Regions from separate parts of the Nonomuraea sp. NPDC002799 genome, predicted to be linked through region 1. Evidence: riboswitches for the same ligand, from Rfam matches in the RefSeq annotation. Region 1 holds a riboswitch; each other region holds the start of a gene.

Region 1 (3,800 bases):
GGCGACGCCCAGACCTACCGCGAGCACGTCTGGCGGCGCGCGGACTACGAGGCGCTGTTCGCCGGGGCGCCGCCGGGAGCGCTCAAGGGCGAGGCCACCCCGTTCTATCTGTACGACGCGGACGCGCAGCGGCGCATCCGGGACACCGTTCCGCACGCCAGGCTCATCGTGATCCTGCGCGACCCCATCGAGCGGGCCCACTCCAACTGGACGCACCTGTGGTCGGCGGGCCTGGAGCCGATCGACGACGTCGTACGCGCGTGCGCCGAGGAGGAGCGGCGGATCGCCGGCGGCTGGGCGCACTTCTGGCACTACGCGGGGCTCGGACGCTACGGCGAGCAACTGGCCCGGCTCTTCACGCTGTTCCCCCGCGAGCAGGTGCTGATCTTCCGTTACCGGGACCTGGTCGACCGGCCGGCGGAGACCCTCGACCGGATCTGCGCGTTCCTCGGCGTGCGTCAGGGCCTGCTCACCGAGCTGGCCAAGCAGAACGTCACGGCGCACCCCGACCCGGATCCCCTGCACCGGCTGCTGGCCTCGTTCCGGCGGCGGGTGCCCGCGTTCCTCGCCTGGCCGGTCCAGCGGCTGCTTCAGCGCAGCGGCGAGTCGCGCCGGCCGTTGACGTGGGAGCAGCGGCGAGAGCTCCTGCCCTACTTCGCCGACGACATCCTGCGCCTTCAGGAGGTCACCGGCGAGGACTTCAGCGACTGGCTGGGGCCGCGGACCCGCTCGGGCGGCATGGTCGGGGCCCGCCCGCCCGGCCAGCACCAGGCCAGGAACGGCCGCCCGCCCACACCCCGCTGAGCACGAACCGGGCGCCCGGCCGTCAGCGCAGCCCAGTGCGCGAGCCATGCGCCCGGCCGCCGGCGCGGCCCGGTGCGCCGGGCCGTCAGCGTAGTTCCGTGCGCAGCTCGTGGGCGCCGTCCGCGCGGGTGTACTCGTAGTACAGGCGGGTGGCGCCGCCGGGCAGGTCGATCACGTCCAGGTAGCGCAGCCCGCCGCCCCGGTACGGCGAGATCGCGGCGGCCGTGTCGCCCACGGGCGTGAGCACCGCCGGATCCGTGCCCTCGGCGATCCCGGTGCGCTCCTCGTAGTTCTCCGCGGCACTCGCGCGCCCGTCGTAGAACGCCACCACCCGCTCGCCCCGGAACCGCACCGCGCTGACCCGCACCCCCCGCGAGTCCCACAGGCCGGGCCGGCCGCTCAGGGCGGTGCCGTGCCAGGTCCACTCCAGCCCGTCGGCGCTGGTGGCGTAGTCGGTCACCATCTGGTCGGCCTCCTCCGGGTCGGCCAGCGGATGGCAGGAGGCCCACAGATGCCACATCCCGCCCCGCCGTACGATCACCGGGTCCTTCACCCCGGTCTTCTGATCGCCGGGCAGCACGGTCCTGCGCGAGCCCGGGTCGAAGGCGGCCGGGTCGTCGGCCTCCAGCACGTCGACGCGCCAGTGCTTGGTGCCGGGCGTCGCGCAGCTCAGGTAGAGCCGCCACCGGCCCTCGGGGGTGCGCAGCAGCGCCGGCCGCTCCAGCGACTCGGTGGCCATCTGCTCGCGGGCGATGGTCAGCACCGTCTCGAAACGTTCGCCGTCGGCCGAGCGGGCGACCACGATCGCGTATCCCCGGCCCTGGCCCACCGGCCGGCGCAGCCGGTAGGCCAGCCAGATCCGGCCGTCGGCGGCGACCGCGCTGGGGGCGCCCGCCCAGTGGCCCTCTCCCCCGGCCGGCGGGCCGATCGCGACGACCGCCAGGTCCGGCGCCGGGAGCAGGGAGTCGAGAAGGTCCTCATCGGTCGGCATGGGCCCGAGACTAGGCCACGGTGCGGAGCTCGGCATGGCGTTCACCTTCCCCTTTGCGTCCGGCGGGTCAATCTATGCATTACCTATTAACTTTACGGCAAATCCGGCGCCGCCGCTTGGCTGCCATACCTCGCAGCGAGCCGGGTAGGGAGCGAGGGTGCCGAAGTGGCACTCGGACCCCACAGGCCACAAATTGTTATAAATAGGACGCAGGGCACTAAACTAGATCAGACGATTGCAGATAAACCCGACTGGTACAGTCGGCTTTGTCACGAGTTCAGTGCGAAGCCCCGGCTTGCTGGACGGCAACCCTCCCAACCGCGGCGGGGTGCCCCGGGTGATGACATGGTCGTCGAGCCGAATGGTGCTTCCGGCGGCAAGCGCGGTCCCCCAGCCGTGCCCTGCCCCGCGCCCTTGGCCGGCCGCTCGAAGGGAAAAGGGAAAGATGAGGGGCGGAGTAACTCGCCTGGCGGGAGCCGGTGCGGCGGTCATGCTGGCGCTGACGGCCTGCGGCGGCGTGGACACGGGCGGTTCGCCGGGCTCGGACGCGCAGCAGACGCTCACGGTGACCGCGTTCGCGGGCGCCTGGGGCGAGCTGTTCAAGAAATCATTCGTCGAGCCGTTCGAACGCGACACCGGCGCGAAGGTGAACCTGGTCTACGGCGCCAACGCCGAGTGGCTCACCAAGCTGCGTGCCGCCGGGGGCAAGAACCCGCCGTTCGACGTCATGGCCTTCACCCCGGACGCCTCGCTGCCCGCTGCCTCCGCGGGACTGCTGCAGCCCCTGGACACCGCGAAGCTGACGCACTGGAAAGAGCTCGACCCCGTGCTCAACTCCAAGTCGGCCTACGACGGCAAGCAGTTCGGCGTGCCGCTGACCACGGGCTCCACCGGTCTCATGTACCGCAACGACAAGATCAAGACTGCGCCGGCGGACTGGTCGGCCATCTTCGACAAGCAGTTCTGCGGCCACGTCGCCCTGCCCCCGCTCACCTACAACCCGGGCCTGGAGTTCTTCTCCGCCCTGGTCACCTCCGAGGGCGGCAAGCTGTCCGACCCGGCGGCCGTGGACAAGGCGTTCGCCAAGCTGGAGACGCTGAAGGGCTGCGTGTCCTCCTTCCCCGCGAACGCGGGCACCGCCGCCACGGTCATGGAGAACGGCGACGCCTGGATCATGCCCTTCTGGGACGGCCGCGCGTTCGCCATGGCCCAGGCCGGCTCCCCGATCAGCTTCACCTACCCCAAGTCCGGCGCGGTGGGCGCGCTGACCTCGTACTTCATCGCCAGCGGCACCCAGAAGAGCGAGCTGGCCACCAAGTTCCTCGACTACCTCACGGCGGCGCAGAACCAGAAGCCGTTCGCCGAGGGCACCTGGTACGCCGCCGGGAACGACTCGATCGACTACAGCCCCTCCTTCGAGCAGTGGGTCGAGCACGGTCCCGAGGTCTTCAAGAAGTTCACCTGGGTCGACTACGCCGTCGCCACCCCCAAGCTCAACGAATGGCAGCAGCGATGGAATCAGATCTTCGGCTGATCGAGCTGCCCGAGGAGGGGGCCGGGCACGTCGAGATCGAGGGCCTGGCCGCCGGTTACGAGGGCGCGCGGGTGCTCGACCTCGACCGGCTCTCCATCCGCAAGGGCGAGTTCCTGTCCATTCTGGGGCCCAGCGGTTGCGGCAAGACGACGCTGCTCAACTCCATCGCCGGTTTCGTGCAGCCCACGGCCGGGCGGATCGTGATCGACGGCTCCGACGTGACGCGGCGGCCGCCGTACCGGCGGGGGCTCGGCCTGGTCTTCCAGAACTACGCGCTCTTCCCGCACATGACCGTCGCCGACAACGTCGCCTACGGGCTGCGGGTCCGCCGCCTCGGCAAGGCCGAGCGGGAGGAGCGGGTACGCGAGGCGCTGCGCCTCGTCGGCCTCGACGGTTATGCCGCCCGCCGGCCCAAGCAGCTGTCCGGCGGCCAGCAGCAGCGCGTGGCTCTGGCCCGCGCCCTGGCCATCC
Region 2 (3,800 bases), on a different contig from region 1:
CAGCACGTCGGCCAGCCGGTACGCGGCCAGCGAGCGCGGATAGTCGTCGTTGACGTTGAGGATCAGCGGATCCCAGTCCTCGGTGGCGTACTCGTCCTCGATCTGCTGGGCGCAGCGCTGCACCGACGCGGTGTACTCCCGGTATTCGGGCAGGTCGTGCCGGCTCGGGTAGGCGAAGGCCAGGTGCACCACCCGCCCGTGCCACTCGGGATGGGCGGCGAGGAACTCGCCGTAGGCCACCAGGCCGCGCACGATGTTCTTCGACAGCTCGGTGCGGTCGATGCGGACGATCAGCCGGCGGTCGCCCACCTGCTCCTTGATCGCCGTCATGTGCGACTCGACGTCGGGCTCGCCCGCCCGCTCCCACAACGCGTCGCCGTCCACGCCCAGGCTGTGCACGCCGATGCGGGTCGTCCGGCCCTCGTGGGTGACGCTGCGCCCGGCGCGGTCGACCTCCGCGCCCAGGAGAGCCTCGCAGCAGTCCATGAACGCCTGGGCCCACCTGTCGGCCAGGAACCCGGCGTGATCGGCTCCCAGGATGCCTTCCAGGACCTCTCCGGCCACGTCGTCGGGCAGCAGGGAGAAGTATTCGGGCGGCGCCCACGGGGTGTGGCTGAAATGGGCGATGCGGAGATCGGGCCGCTCGGCGCGGAGCATCGCCGGCGTCAGCGTCAGGTGGTAGTCCTGCACCATCACGCGGGCGCCGTGCCCGGCCTCCTCGGCCAGCGCCAGCGCGAACGCGCCGTTGTAGTCGCGGTAGGACTCCCACTCCCGCTCGAACCTGGTGCCGAAGTTGGGCGCGTTGGGGATGTCGTAGAGCAGGTGGTTGACGAACCACAGGGTCGAGTTGGCCACGGCGTTGTAGGCGCGGTGGAAGGTGGCGGGCGGGATGTCGAGCATCCGCAGCGGGCCCGTGTCGTAGCCCGCCTGGTCGATCCGGCCGCCCGGAGCCTGGCGTACGGCGCTGCGGTCGCCGTCGGACAGCGCGGCGCAGACCCACAGGACGCCGTCGCCCTTGGCCACCGCCGACAACCCCGAGACCAGGCCGCCACCGCCGCGCTTCATGGTGAGTTCGCCGTCGTCGGAGACGGTGAAGGAGACAGGCCCTCTGTTGGAGGCCACCAATACGCTGTTCATCGGGGCTCCTTTCGCCCATAGGATCCCAGCTATGGCGCTTGACGAGCTAACCGAGGAACTCGCCCGCTCCGCCGCCGCCGGAGATCATCGCGCACTTGGCGAGCTCCTGGCGCGGATCGAGCCCGATGTGATGCGGCACTGCGCCCGAATCCTGCCCTACACCCAGGACGCGGAGGAAGCCTCGCAGGACACGCTGCTGGCCGTGGCGCGCAACATCGGGCGCTTCGAGGGGCGGGCGAGGTTCAGCACCTGGCTGCACATCGTGACGGCCAACTGCGCGCGGACGACCTACCGGTCGCTCAAGCGCAGGTCCGCCGAGCAGACCTCCGACGAGCTGCCCATGCAGAAACCCGACGTGCGGCGGGTCAGCGTGATCGCCGGCTCGCGGCTCGACCTCCTCGACGCCATGGAGGCGCTGGAGGCCGACAAGCCCGACCTGGCGCAGGCGCTCGTGCTGCGCGACATCGTCCAGCTCGACTACAGCGAGGTGGCCGAGCAGCTCGGCATCCCGCTCGGCACCGCCAAGTCCCGCATCCACCAAGCGCGCAAATATGTGCAGGGTGTGCTGGGTGAGGACTATCGCTGAGACTGCACTTCTCACATCCTGAGACGGGTGGCCGTTTCGGCCACTTGTGCGGGTAGAGTCCTTTTCACAACTGAATATTGCTCATCCAGAGGGGCGGAGGGACCGGCCCTGCGAAGCCCCGGCAACCCTCCCGGCTTTCGACTCGCGACCTGGCGAGGCCGACCGGGACAAGGTGCCAATTCCGGTTCGCGGTCAAGGTGGCCGCGGGCGAAGATGAGGGAAGGCCTCGCTTCATGTCGCTCGACTTTGGTCCTGCTGTCGCTCTCTCCTGCCGCGAGTGCGGCACCCGTTACCCCCTGGGTCCCAGCTTCGCCTGTCAGGAATGTTTCGGGCCGCTGGAGGCGGCCTACTCCTTCGGCGAGGTCACCCGCGCGGACATCGAGTCGGGTCCCGCCAACATCTGGCGCTATCGCGCGCTGCTTCCGGTTCCCGCGGACGTCACCAGTAAGCCCAATATGAACCCCGGCTGGACCAAATTGGTCAAGGCCGGAAATCTCGGCGCCGCTCTCGGCATCAAGTCCCTGTACGTCAAGGACGACTCGGGCAACCCCACCCACTCCTTCAAGGACCGGGTGGTGGCCATGGCCGTCGAGGCGGCGCGCAACTTCGGCTTCCACACGCTCTCCTGCTCCTCCACGGGCAACCTCGCGGGCGCGGTCACGGCCGCGGCGGCGCGGGCGGGGCTCGACGCGTGCGTGTTCATCCCGGCCGACCTCGAACAGGCCAAGATCGCCATGGCCCGCGTGTTCGGGGGCCGGATCATCGGCATCGAGGGCAACTACGACGCCGTCAACCGGTTCTGCTCCGAGTTGATCGGCGACCCCCTGGGTGACAAGTGGGGGTTCACCAACATCAACCTGCGGCCTTACTACGCCGAGGGCTCCAAGACACTCGCGTACGAGATCGCCGAGCAACTCGGCTGGCGGCTGCCGGAGCAGATCATCATCCCGATCGCCTCCGGGTCGCAGCTCACGAAGATCGACAAGGGCTTCAAGGAGCTCGTGGCGCTGGGCCTCGTCGAGGACACGCCTTACAAGATCTTCGGAGCGCAGGCGGCCGGGTGCTCGCCGGTCTCCACGGCCTACAAGGCCGGGCACGACGTCGTCCAGCCCGTCAAGCCCGACACCATCGCCAAGTCGCTGGCCATCGGCAACCCGGCCGACGGCCCGTACGTGCTCGACATCGCCCGGCGCACCGGAGGGGGCGTCGAGGACGTCACGGACCCCGAGATCGTGGCCGCCATCAAGCTGCTGGCCTCGACCGAGGGCATCTTCGCCGAGACCGCCGGCGGCGTGACCGTGGGTGTGCTCAAGAAGCTCGTCGAAGCGGGACAACTCGACCCCGAGGCCGAGACCGTCGTGCTGAACACCGGCGACGGCCTCAAGACGCTCGACGTCATCGCCGGCGACGCCAAGCCCACCGCCGTGATCCGGCCCTCCCTCGACGCGTTCCGCGCGACTGTCTGACAATCAGGAAAGGCGACTTAAACCATGAGCGTTTCTGTGCGGATTCCCACCATCCTGCGCACCTACACCGGTGATCGCGCGGAAGTGAGTGGCGAGGGTGCGACTCTTCGTGACGTTCTCGCCAAGCTTGACTCCGACTACCCGGGGATCGGCGCGAGAATTCTGGATGAATCGGGCAAGATTCGTCGTTTCGTCAACGTTTATGTTGGGGAAGAGGACGTCCGTTTCGCCGAGGGTCTCGACACTCCGGCACCAGAAGGCACACAGATCTCCATCATCCCGGCGGTCGCCGGCGGCTGAGCGCGACAGACCCGACACTTGAGAAGGCGCCCCAAGTGGGCGCCTTCTCCATTTCCCGGGCAATTCAACCTTGGACCACCCCATCGTACGGAGAAATACGTAGTTTGCGGATTGACTCTGTTGCCAAACCCCGTGCCACAGGTATGGTCGAGGGCGATCGGCTGGCGGATTTCCCGTTAAGTCAGACGATTACGGGTCTCGCGGAGGAATGGGCGAGGTCTGTGAGCCCAGTAAGAGGAGTCGGAAGTGGCGCAGGGCACCGTCAAATGGTTCAACGCGGACAAGGGCTACGGCTTCATCGCGGTAGACGG
Region 3 (3,800 bases), on a different contig from region 1:
CGGCTGGCAGAAGTGGCAGGGCGGTCTGGGGGCCACGACGCAGGGGTTCAGGGAGATGGGGATCCCGATGCCCGAGCTCGCCGCCGGGTTCGCGACCGTGGTCGAGACCGTCGGCGGCATCTTCTTGATCCTCGGGCTGCTGGTCCGGCCGGTGGCCTTGCTGCTGCTGATCAACATGCTCGGGGCGATCGCGTTCGTGCACTGGGGGCACGGCTTGCTGGCCGCTGACAACGGCTGGGAGTTCCCCGGCGCGCTGGCGGCGCTCAGCCTGCTGTTCCTGGCGCTCGGCGGCGGACGGATCGGGCTCGACGGCCTCTTCCGCTCGGTCTTCCGGCGGCGCGCCGAGCGCAGGGCGGCCGAGGAGGACCTGGCCGCCCACGCGCCACGCACGTCGGCGCACACCGGCGGTCCCATGACGCCGGCGCGGCCGGCCACGGCGGAGGCGACACCGGAGGTGCCGAGGCAGCCGACGGAGCCCAGGTCGTCCGGCAAGCTCAACGACGAGGACATGCGGGACATCGACGCCCTGGTGTCCGACGAGCCGCAGAAGCCTCCGAAGCCGCCGAACCGCTGATAAAAGCTCGGGCTCAGCGGGCGACGAGGTCGCGCAGTGCCTCGATCAGCCGGTCCACGTGCTCCTGCGTGCTCCCGATGCCGATCGAGGCCCGGACCGCGGAGGCGGTGTCGTCCTCGCAACCCCCATCGCTCTCACCGAGCAGGTGCCGGACGAACGGATGCGCGCAGAACTTCCCGTCCCGCACGCCGATGCCGTACTCGCCGGACAACACCTCGGCCACCGCGCGGGCCGAGTGCCCGTCCACCGTGAACGAGACGATGCCGACCCGCGGATGGTCGTCCCCCCACAACGACAGCTCGTGCACACCCTCGATCGAGGCCAGCCCTGACCGCAGCCGGGCGATCAGCCGCTCCTCCTCGCGCACCAGCTCGGTCCAGCCGGTGGCGGTGAGGGCGTCGCAGGCGGCGGCCAGCGCGATGGCGCCCAGGACGTTCGGGGTGCCCGCCTCGTGCCGCGGCTCGGGGTCGTCGTGCCACTCGACGGTGTCGGTCACGGCCCGCACGGCGCCGCCGCCCTTGAGGTACGGCTCGCCGTCGGCCAGCCAGTCCCGCCGCCCGATCAGCACTCCCGCCCCGAAGGGCGCGTACAGCTTGTGGCCGGAGAAGGCCACGTAGTCGAGGTCGAGCGCGGTCAGGTTGAGCCGCCGGTGCGGTACGAGCTGCGCGGCGTCCACCAGGATCCTGGCCCCGTGCCGATGCGCGATGTGGGCCAGGGCGGCGATGGGCCACAACTCGCCGGTGACGTTGGAGGCGGCGGTGACCACGAGCAGCTTCGGCCCGTCGATCCCGGCCAGCGCCTCGTCGGCGGCGCGCACGGCCTCGCCGGGGAAGGCGGGCGGCGCCAGGCGCACGGACGTGCCCCAGGGCAGCAGCGAGGCATGGTGCTCGGTGTCGAAGACCACGGCCGTCGTGCCCTCGGGCAGGCAGCGGGCCAGGAGGTTCGTGGCGTCGGTGGTGTTGCGGGTGAAGATGACGGCGTCGTCGGGGCGGGCGCCGACGAAGGCCCTGACCGTGTGGCGGGCCTGCTCGTACCGGGCGGTGGTGAGCTGGGAGGCGTAGCCCGCGCCGCGGTGGACGCTGGAGTAGGCCGGGAGCGCGGCGGCGACGGCGGCGCTGACCGGCTCCAGACAGGGGGCGCTGGCGGCGTAGTCGAGGTTGGCGTAGCCGACCAGCCTGCCGCCCTTGACCGGGACCTCCAGGTCGGCGCCGAGCACGGCCGGGATCGGCCGGCTCGTGACGGCGGAGGTCTCTTCCGCGGCCTGGGCGGGAGCGGAGCTGAAGATCGTCAGAGTGGACACGGCGCATCTCCTCGGGGGTCATCGGACCCCTGGTGCAGCCATGGGCCCGCGCTTGCCCGCCGCATCGCACGACGGACCAGGTCCTCACCCGGGGCACCCCGCCGCGGACGCGAGGGTTGCCGGCCAGCTAGCCGGGGCTTGTCGCTGGCACTCATGACCTACGACGGCACTATAACCCGACGTCTGGGACAAAAAGCAAGTCGGCGAACTTATGTGTCTTCTGGCTCGTTGCTACCGGGAAACCGCCCGGCCACATGTCATGGAGGTACGCAGATGCTGGATTGGGTGACCGACCCACAGATCTGGATCGGTTTCTTCACCCTGGTCGCCCTGGAGATCGTGCTGGGGATCGACAACATCATCTTCATCTCCATCCTGGCCGGGAAGCTCCCTCCAGAGCAGCGGGACAGGGCCCGCGTCATGGGACTGGCCGCCGCGCTCGTCAGCCGGCTGCTCCTGCTGCTCGCCCTGTCGTGGGTGGTGCGGCTCACCGAGCCCCTCTTCGGGGTCTTCGGCCACGAGATATCGGGACGCGACCTGATCCTGCTGCTCGGCGGCCTGTTCCTGCTGGCCAAGAGCGTCACGGAGATCGGCCACAGCATGGACGCCCCGCAGGGCAAGGACGGCGCGAAGGCCGCCGCCGCCTCGTTCGTCTCGGTGATCCTGCAGATCATGGTGCTGGACGTCGTCTTCTCGCTCGACTCGGTCATCACCGCCGTGGGCATGGTGGACGAGCTCGGCGTGATGATCGCGGCCGTCGTGGTGGCGGTCGTGGTGATGTTGTTCGCCTCCGGCCCGATCAGCAGGTTCGTGGACGCGCATCCGAGCATCAAGATGCTGGCGCTGGCGTTCCTGGTGCTGATCGGCGTGGTCCTCATCGCCGAGGGCCTGGACCAGCACATCCCCAAGGGCTACATCTACTTCGCGATGGCCTTCTCGGTCATCGTGGAGCTGCTGAACATCCGGATGCGCGGCAGGCATGCCCAACCACAGGATGACCCTCCTACTATGAAATAGTGCGCTTCGACCCCTGGAATCCGGATTTTGCTGCTCACCCGTACCGGATCTATGACGAGTTGCGGCGCGAGGCGCCGGTTAGCTACTTCGAGCCGTCGAACCAGTGGCTGATCTCGCGCCACGCCGACGTGAACGCCCTGCTCAGGGACCGCCGCCTGGGCAGGTCCTACCTGCACGTGGCCACCCACGAGGAGTTCGGCCGGGAGCCTGAGCCGGACTTCCAGGAGCCGTTCTGGCGGGTGAGCAGGACGGGCATGCTCGACGTCGAGCCGCCCCTGCACACCAGGCTGCGCAGGCTGGTCTCCAAGGCCTTCACGCCGCGCATGGTCGAGTCGCTTCGCCCGCGCGTGCGCGCCATCGCCGAGGGCCTGATCGACGCGTACGTCGAGAAGGGCGGCGGCGACCTCATCGCCGAGGTCGCCGAGCCGCTGCCGGTGACGGTGATCGCCGAGATGCTCGGCATCCCCGACCAGGACCGCCATCTGCTGCGCCCCTGGTCGGCGGACATGTGCGGCATGTACGAGCTCAACCCGCCCCTGGAGGCCCAGCACAAGGCGGTCCGCGCGGCCTCGGAGTTCTCCGACTACCTCAAGGTCCTGGCCAGGGAGCGGGCCGCGAGCCCGGGCGAGGACCTGATCAGCGCGCTGACCCAGATCGACGAGCTGACCGAGGACGAGCTGTCGGGCACCTGCGTGCTGCTGCTCAACGCCGGCCACGAGGCCACTGTGAACGTGACGGGCAACGGCTGGTGGGGCCTGCTCAGGAACCCCGCCGAGCTCGCCCGGCTGCGCGCGGACCGCTCGCTGCTGCCGACGGCGATCGAGGAGCTGATGCGCTGGGACACGCCGCTGCAGATGTTCGAGCGCTGGGTGCTGGAGGACATCGAGGTCCACGGCGTGCCGATCCCGC
Region 4 (3,800 bases), on a different contig from region 1:
GCGGCCCGGGGCGGTGTCGCAGCCGACGACCTCGCCGTCGCGGCAGACGTGACCCTGGTTGCCGCTCTTGGGGTTGGCGTACATGCCGTAGGCGACCGTGCCGGCCGACAGCGCCTTCATGAGGACGGGAGTCGAGGCCATGTAGCCCCACTCCTGGCTGACGACGCAACCGCCGGGCACGTCGGTCAAGCCGATGAAGAGCATGGCCCCATCGTCGGAGGGATCGTCCATGACCTCTTCCAGCTCGTCCTCGTCGGCGGGTTCAGCGGCCAGGCGCCGTGCCGCCTCGGCGGCGCCGATCCCGCCGACGCAGGTGAGGCTGAACCCGTCATAGGGGAAGCTGCCCTCCAGAGCGCCGGCCAAGCGGCCGGCCTCCGTCACGGAGGCGGCCTCCGCCTCGGTCAGGCCGGCGTGACCGCGTGGGAACGGGAAGAACAGGCCGGGCGTGGGGCCCGCCAGGCTGAGCCGGCCGGGCGACCAGCCGCCCATCATGGGCCGCCACGGGTCCGCTCCGGCGGCGACCAGGGCTCGGGCGTTGTCCGGCCGGTCGTTGAAGATCGCCTCCCAGAGCGCCGTGCGGCCCTCGAACTCCGTGTCGACGTCATCGACCCGGGCGGCCAGCTCGGCGACCACCTCCGGCGAGCCCTGCTCCGCCGCGGCGTGCAGCGGCCGCTCGAAGGCGTAGGCCCCCTCGTTCGGGTCGGCACCCGCGTCGAGCTTGGCGCGAATGAAGGCAAGGTCTTCCCACCGAGGCCCCCTCACATGGGACCATCCGGCGATTTCATCAACGGTCATGACAGCTCCATCGAGATCATGCGCGTGGACACGAGCGAGGCCATCATGGCGGAGGGCACGGACAATTTCCGGCCGCGCCTCCACTGCGTGGGACATCCGCCGGCGCGCTACCCGGCGGCGCGCATCACCGACATCGCCTCCGTCAGGTGCCGCAACTCCCGCAACATGCCGTCGGCGGCGGAACTGAGGCGCTCGTCCACGGACAACCGGCCGTCGGCGGTCATGGACTGGCGGTGGAAGATGGTCACCGCGTCCCCGGCCGGCACCATGCGCAGCTTGACCAGCACCGGCTTGATCATTTCGACGGCGCGCATGCCACCCGACATGCCGCCGTAGCCGACCAGCCCGACCGGCTTGTACGCCCACTCGTCGTGCAGGAAGTCCAGCGCGTTCTTCAGCGGGGCGTTGAAGCCGTAGTTGTACTCCGGCATCACGAACACCAGAGCGTCGGCGGCGCCGATGGTCGCGCTCCAGTCCTTGGTGTGCTGGTGCACGTAGCGCCCGGTGGTGGCGTCCTCGGGCTCGTCGAGGAACGGCAGGCCCACCTCGGCCAGGTCGATCAGCTCGACGTCGAAGTGCCCGTGCTCGACGGCGTGCGCCGTCGCCCAGTCACCGATCGTCCTGCCGATGCGGGTCGGGCGGGTACTGGCGACGATGACCTTCAGCGTGGGCATGGTGCGTCTCCTCAGCAACAGGTTTACGTGTAAACTAGAGAGTGCCAGGATTTCGTTTACACGTCAACCAGTGCTAGCGTTCGACCATGCCCGAACCAGTGTCCGATCCCCCCTGGCTTGACGAGCGCGAGTTCCGCGCCTGGCTCGGCTATCGCCGGATGCGCCTGCTGCTCGACACCCAGATCTCCCGCGACATGCAGCGCGACTCCGGGCTCTCGGATGCCGACTACGACGTGCTGTCCGCGCTGTCGTCCCGGCAGAGCCGCCGCTGGCGGCTGCAGGAGCTGGCCGACCGCATGTTGTGGTCCAAGAGCCGGTTGTCGCGCCACGTCAGCCGCATGGAGGAGCGTGGGCTCGTCGCCAGGGAGGAGTGCGCCGACGACGGGCGCGGCGCCGTCATCGCGCTGACGGACGGGGGCATGGACGCGATCGTCGCGGCGGCCCCCCAGCACGTCGCATCGGTGCGAACCCACCTGATCGGCCTGCTCACCCAGGAGCAGCTCGACGCACTCGGCGACATCGCCGAGACGGTGCTGACGCGCCTGGGCGCCGAAATCCGCTGACCGGCGCACGGCCCCGCTGAAACGGCTCGGCGGCCGCCGGGGGCGCTCTTCCGCGGGCCCCTTCGACCTGGGCGGACACGTTCCCCCCGTCCCGTGCTTGACGTCCGCGCACGCCGGCCGCCATGATCGGCGGTGTTCATCCAGAGGACCCGAGGGACCTGGCCCGCCGACGGTCCGGCAACCTGCCACGGCAAGGTGCCAATGCCAGGAACGATGAGGAGTCGTCGCCATGCGCCCCTGGTTCGACGTGCCCGCGCTGCAGGGTTCCCTGCTCAGGCTGGAGCCGCTGTCGGCCGGCCACGCGGATGACCTGGTCCGGGCGGCGGAGGAGGATCGCAGCAGCTACGGCTTCACCCTCGTGCCCCGCGCGCGGGAGGTGCCCGGCTATCTGGCGGCCCAGTTCGCCCGCGTCGAGGAAGGACTCGTCCCGTTGGCGCAGGTCCGGCGGAGCGATGGCCGCGCGGTGGGCTGCACGGCGTACTGGGACCCCCGGTACTGGCCCGGCCGCACGGAGCTGCGCGCGGTCGAGATCGGCTTCACCTGGCTCGCCGCGTCCGCGCAGGGTCGCGGCATCAACGCCGAGGCCAAGCTGCTGCTGCTGAGCCATGCCTTCGAGCGGCTCGGGGTGGCGCGCGTCGATCTCAAGACCGACGCGCGCAACGAGCGATCCCGGCGCGCGATCGAGGCCCTCGGCGCCACGTTCGAGGGCGTGCTGCGGAGCTGGTCGCCGTCGTGGGCCCCCGGCGAGGAGGGCCGGCTGCGGGACTCGGCCATGTACTCCGTCGTCACCTCGGAGTGGAGCGCCGTCAAGGACCACCTGGTCGCGCGCCTCGCGAGACACCCGCGCCCCAGCTCTGGGTCAGAAGTTTCACCCGGCACCTCTGCGTACTGGTGAAACGCAGTGTGATGTACGACACTCGTCCTAGAACATTGTCCTAGAACCGTGTTCTGGGGCGTTTCCGCGTCCCATGCGCCACCCCGGGGAGCACTTACCGCGGAGGAGAAGTCATGGTGAAGACCGTTGCCCGCGAACGCCGCCGACTTGGATCCCCGCCGCCGGGCGGCATCAGCGCGACCGATCCGAACCCCTTCGGGTGGGGGCCGTTCGTCGTGCTGTTCGTCGTCGGCATGGTCGATCGCATCGAAGCCAACCTGATGGCCGGCGTGCTGCCCCTGCTGCAGGCCGAATGGGGCTTCAGCGACACCGCGGCCGGATCCATCCCGACCGCCGCGGCCCTGGCGGCCGCCGCCGTCGCGCTGCCCGCCGGTTACCTCGCCGACCGGCGCAGCCGCACCAAGATCATTACAGTGGTGGTGCTCTGCTGGGCCCTGGCCACCCTCGGCTCCGGCCTGGCCGCCGGCTTCGCCGTCTTCTACCTCATGCGCGTCCTGCTCGCCGCCGCCGAGGTCATCGACAACCCCGCCGTCGGCAGCCTGCTCGCCGACTTCTACCCCGCCGCGACCCGCATGCAGGTGTACGGCTGGACCCGGATGACCACCTACCTAGGGGGCGTCGGCACCCTGCTGGGCGGCGTCATCGGCCAGGCGTTCGGCTGGCGGGCCGCCTTCCTGCTGATGGCGATCCCGGGTGCGCTGACCGCCATCCTGGCCTGGCGGCTGCGCGAGCCGCAGCGCGGCCAGATGGACAAGATCATGGCCACCGCGGGCGTGCCTCGGCCGGCGCCCGGCGTTACGGAACCGCCGCAGGCGGGCGTCACCGTCAAGCCGCCCTTCTGGCCGCAGGTCCGCCAGGTCCTGGCCATCCGCA

What was found. Region 1 has a riboswitch for S-adenosylmethionine ahead of ACWD0F_RS23405 (ABC transporter substrate-binding protein). Riboswitches for the same ligand answer to the same signal wherever they lie in the genome.
Region 2: it holds a riboswitch for S-adenosylmethionine, as region 1 does, so the genes downstream of both, thrC (threonine synthase) here and ACWD0F_RS23405 (ABC transporter substrate-binding protein) in region 1, are expected to answer to the same signal.
Region 3: it holds a riboswitch for S-adenosylmethionine, as region 1 does, so the genes downstream of both, ACWD0F_RS04065 (aminotransferase class V-fold PLP-dependent enzyme) here and ACWD0F_RS23405 (ABC transporter substrate-binding protein) in region 1, are expected to answer to the same signal.
Region 4: it holds a riboswitch for S-adenosylmethionine, as region 1 does, so the genes downstream of both, ACWD0F_RS16745 (GNAT family N-acetyltransferase) here and ACWD0F_RS23405 (ABC transporter substrate-binding protein) in region 1, are expected to answer to the same signal.

Annotation. Positions count from the first base shown of each region.
Region 1 is NZ_JBSFVA010000012.1:203,654-207,453, forward strand. Features, by position in the region: gene ACWD0F_RS23395 (sulfotransferase family protein) at 1-804, shown strand, start outside; gene ACWD0F_RS23400 (hypothetical protein) at 890-1,795, opposite strand; SAM riboswitch class IV at 2,063-2,184, shown strand; gene ACWD0F_RS23405 (ABC transporter substrate-binding protein) at 2,241-3,329, shown strand; gene ACWD0F_RS23410 (ABC transporter ATP-binding protein) at 3,308-3,800, shown strand, end outside.
Region 2 is NZ_JBSFVA010000063.1:666-4,465, reverse strand. Features, by position in the region: gene ACWD0F_RS49255 (alpha,alpha-trehalose-phosphate synthase (UDP-forming)) at 1-1,137, opposite strand, end outside; gene ACWD0F_RS49250 (RNA polymerase sigma factor) at 1,169-1,723, shown strand; SAM riboswitch class I at 1,802-1,943, shown strand; gene thrC (threonine synthase) at 1,957-3,189, shown strand; gene ACWD0F_RS49240 (MoaD/ThiS family protein) at 3,214-3,489, shown strand; gene ACWD0F_RS49235 (cold-shock protein) at 3,736-3,800, shown strand, end outside.
Region 3 is NZ_JBSFVA010000002.1:35,506-39,305, forward strand. Features, by position in the region: gene ACWD0F_RS04060 (DoxX family protein) at 1-574, shown strand, start outside; gene ACWD0F_RS04065 (aminotransferase class V-fold PLP-dependent enzyme) at 588-1,874, opposite strand; SAM riboswitch class IV at 1,918-2,033, opposite strand; gene ACWD0F_RS04070 (TerC family protein) at 2,160-2,891, shown strand; gene ACWD0F_RS04075 (cytochrome P450) at 2,891-3,800, shown strand, end outside.
Region 4 is NZ_JBSFVA010000007.1:293,929-297,728, forward strand. Features, by position in the region: gene ACWD0F_RS16730 (ankyrin repeat domain-containing protein) at 1-795, opposite strand, end outside; gene ACWD0F_RS16735 (NADPH-dependent FMN reductase) at 903-1,469, opposite strand; gene ACWD0F_RS16740 (MarR family winged helix-turn-helix transcriptional regulator) at 1,556-2,032, shown strand; SAM riboswitch class I at 2,166-2,252, shown strand; gene ACWD0F_RS16745 (GNAT family N-acetyltransferase) at 2,262-2,927, shown strand; gene ACWD0F_RS16750 (MFS transporter) at 3,041-3,800, shown strand, end outside.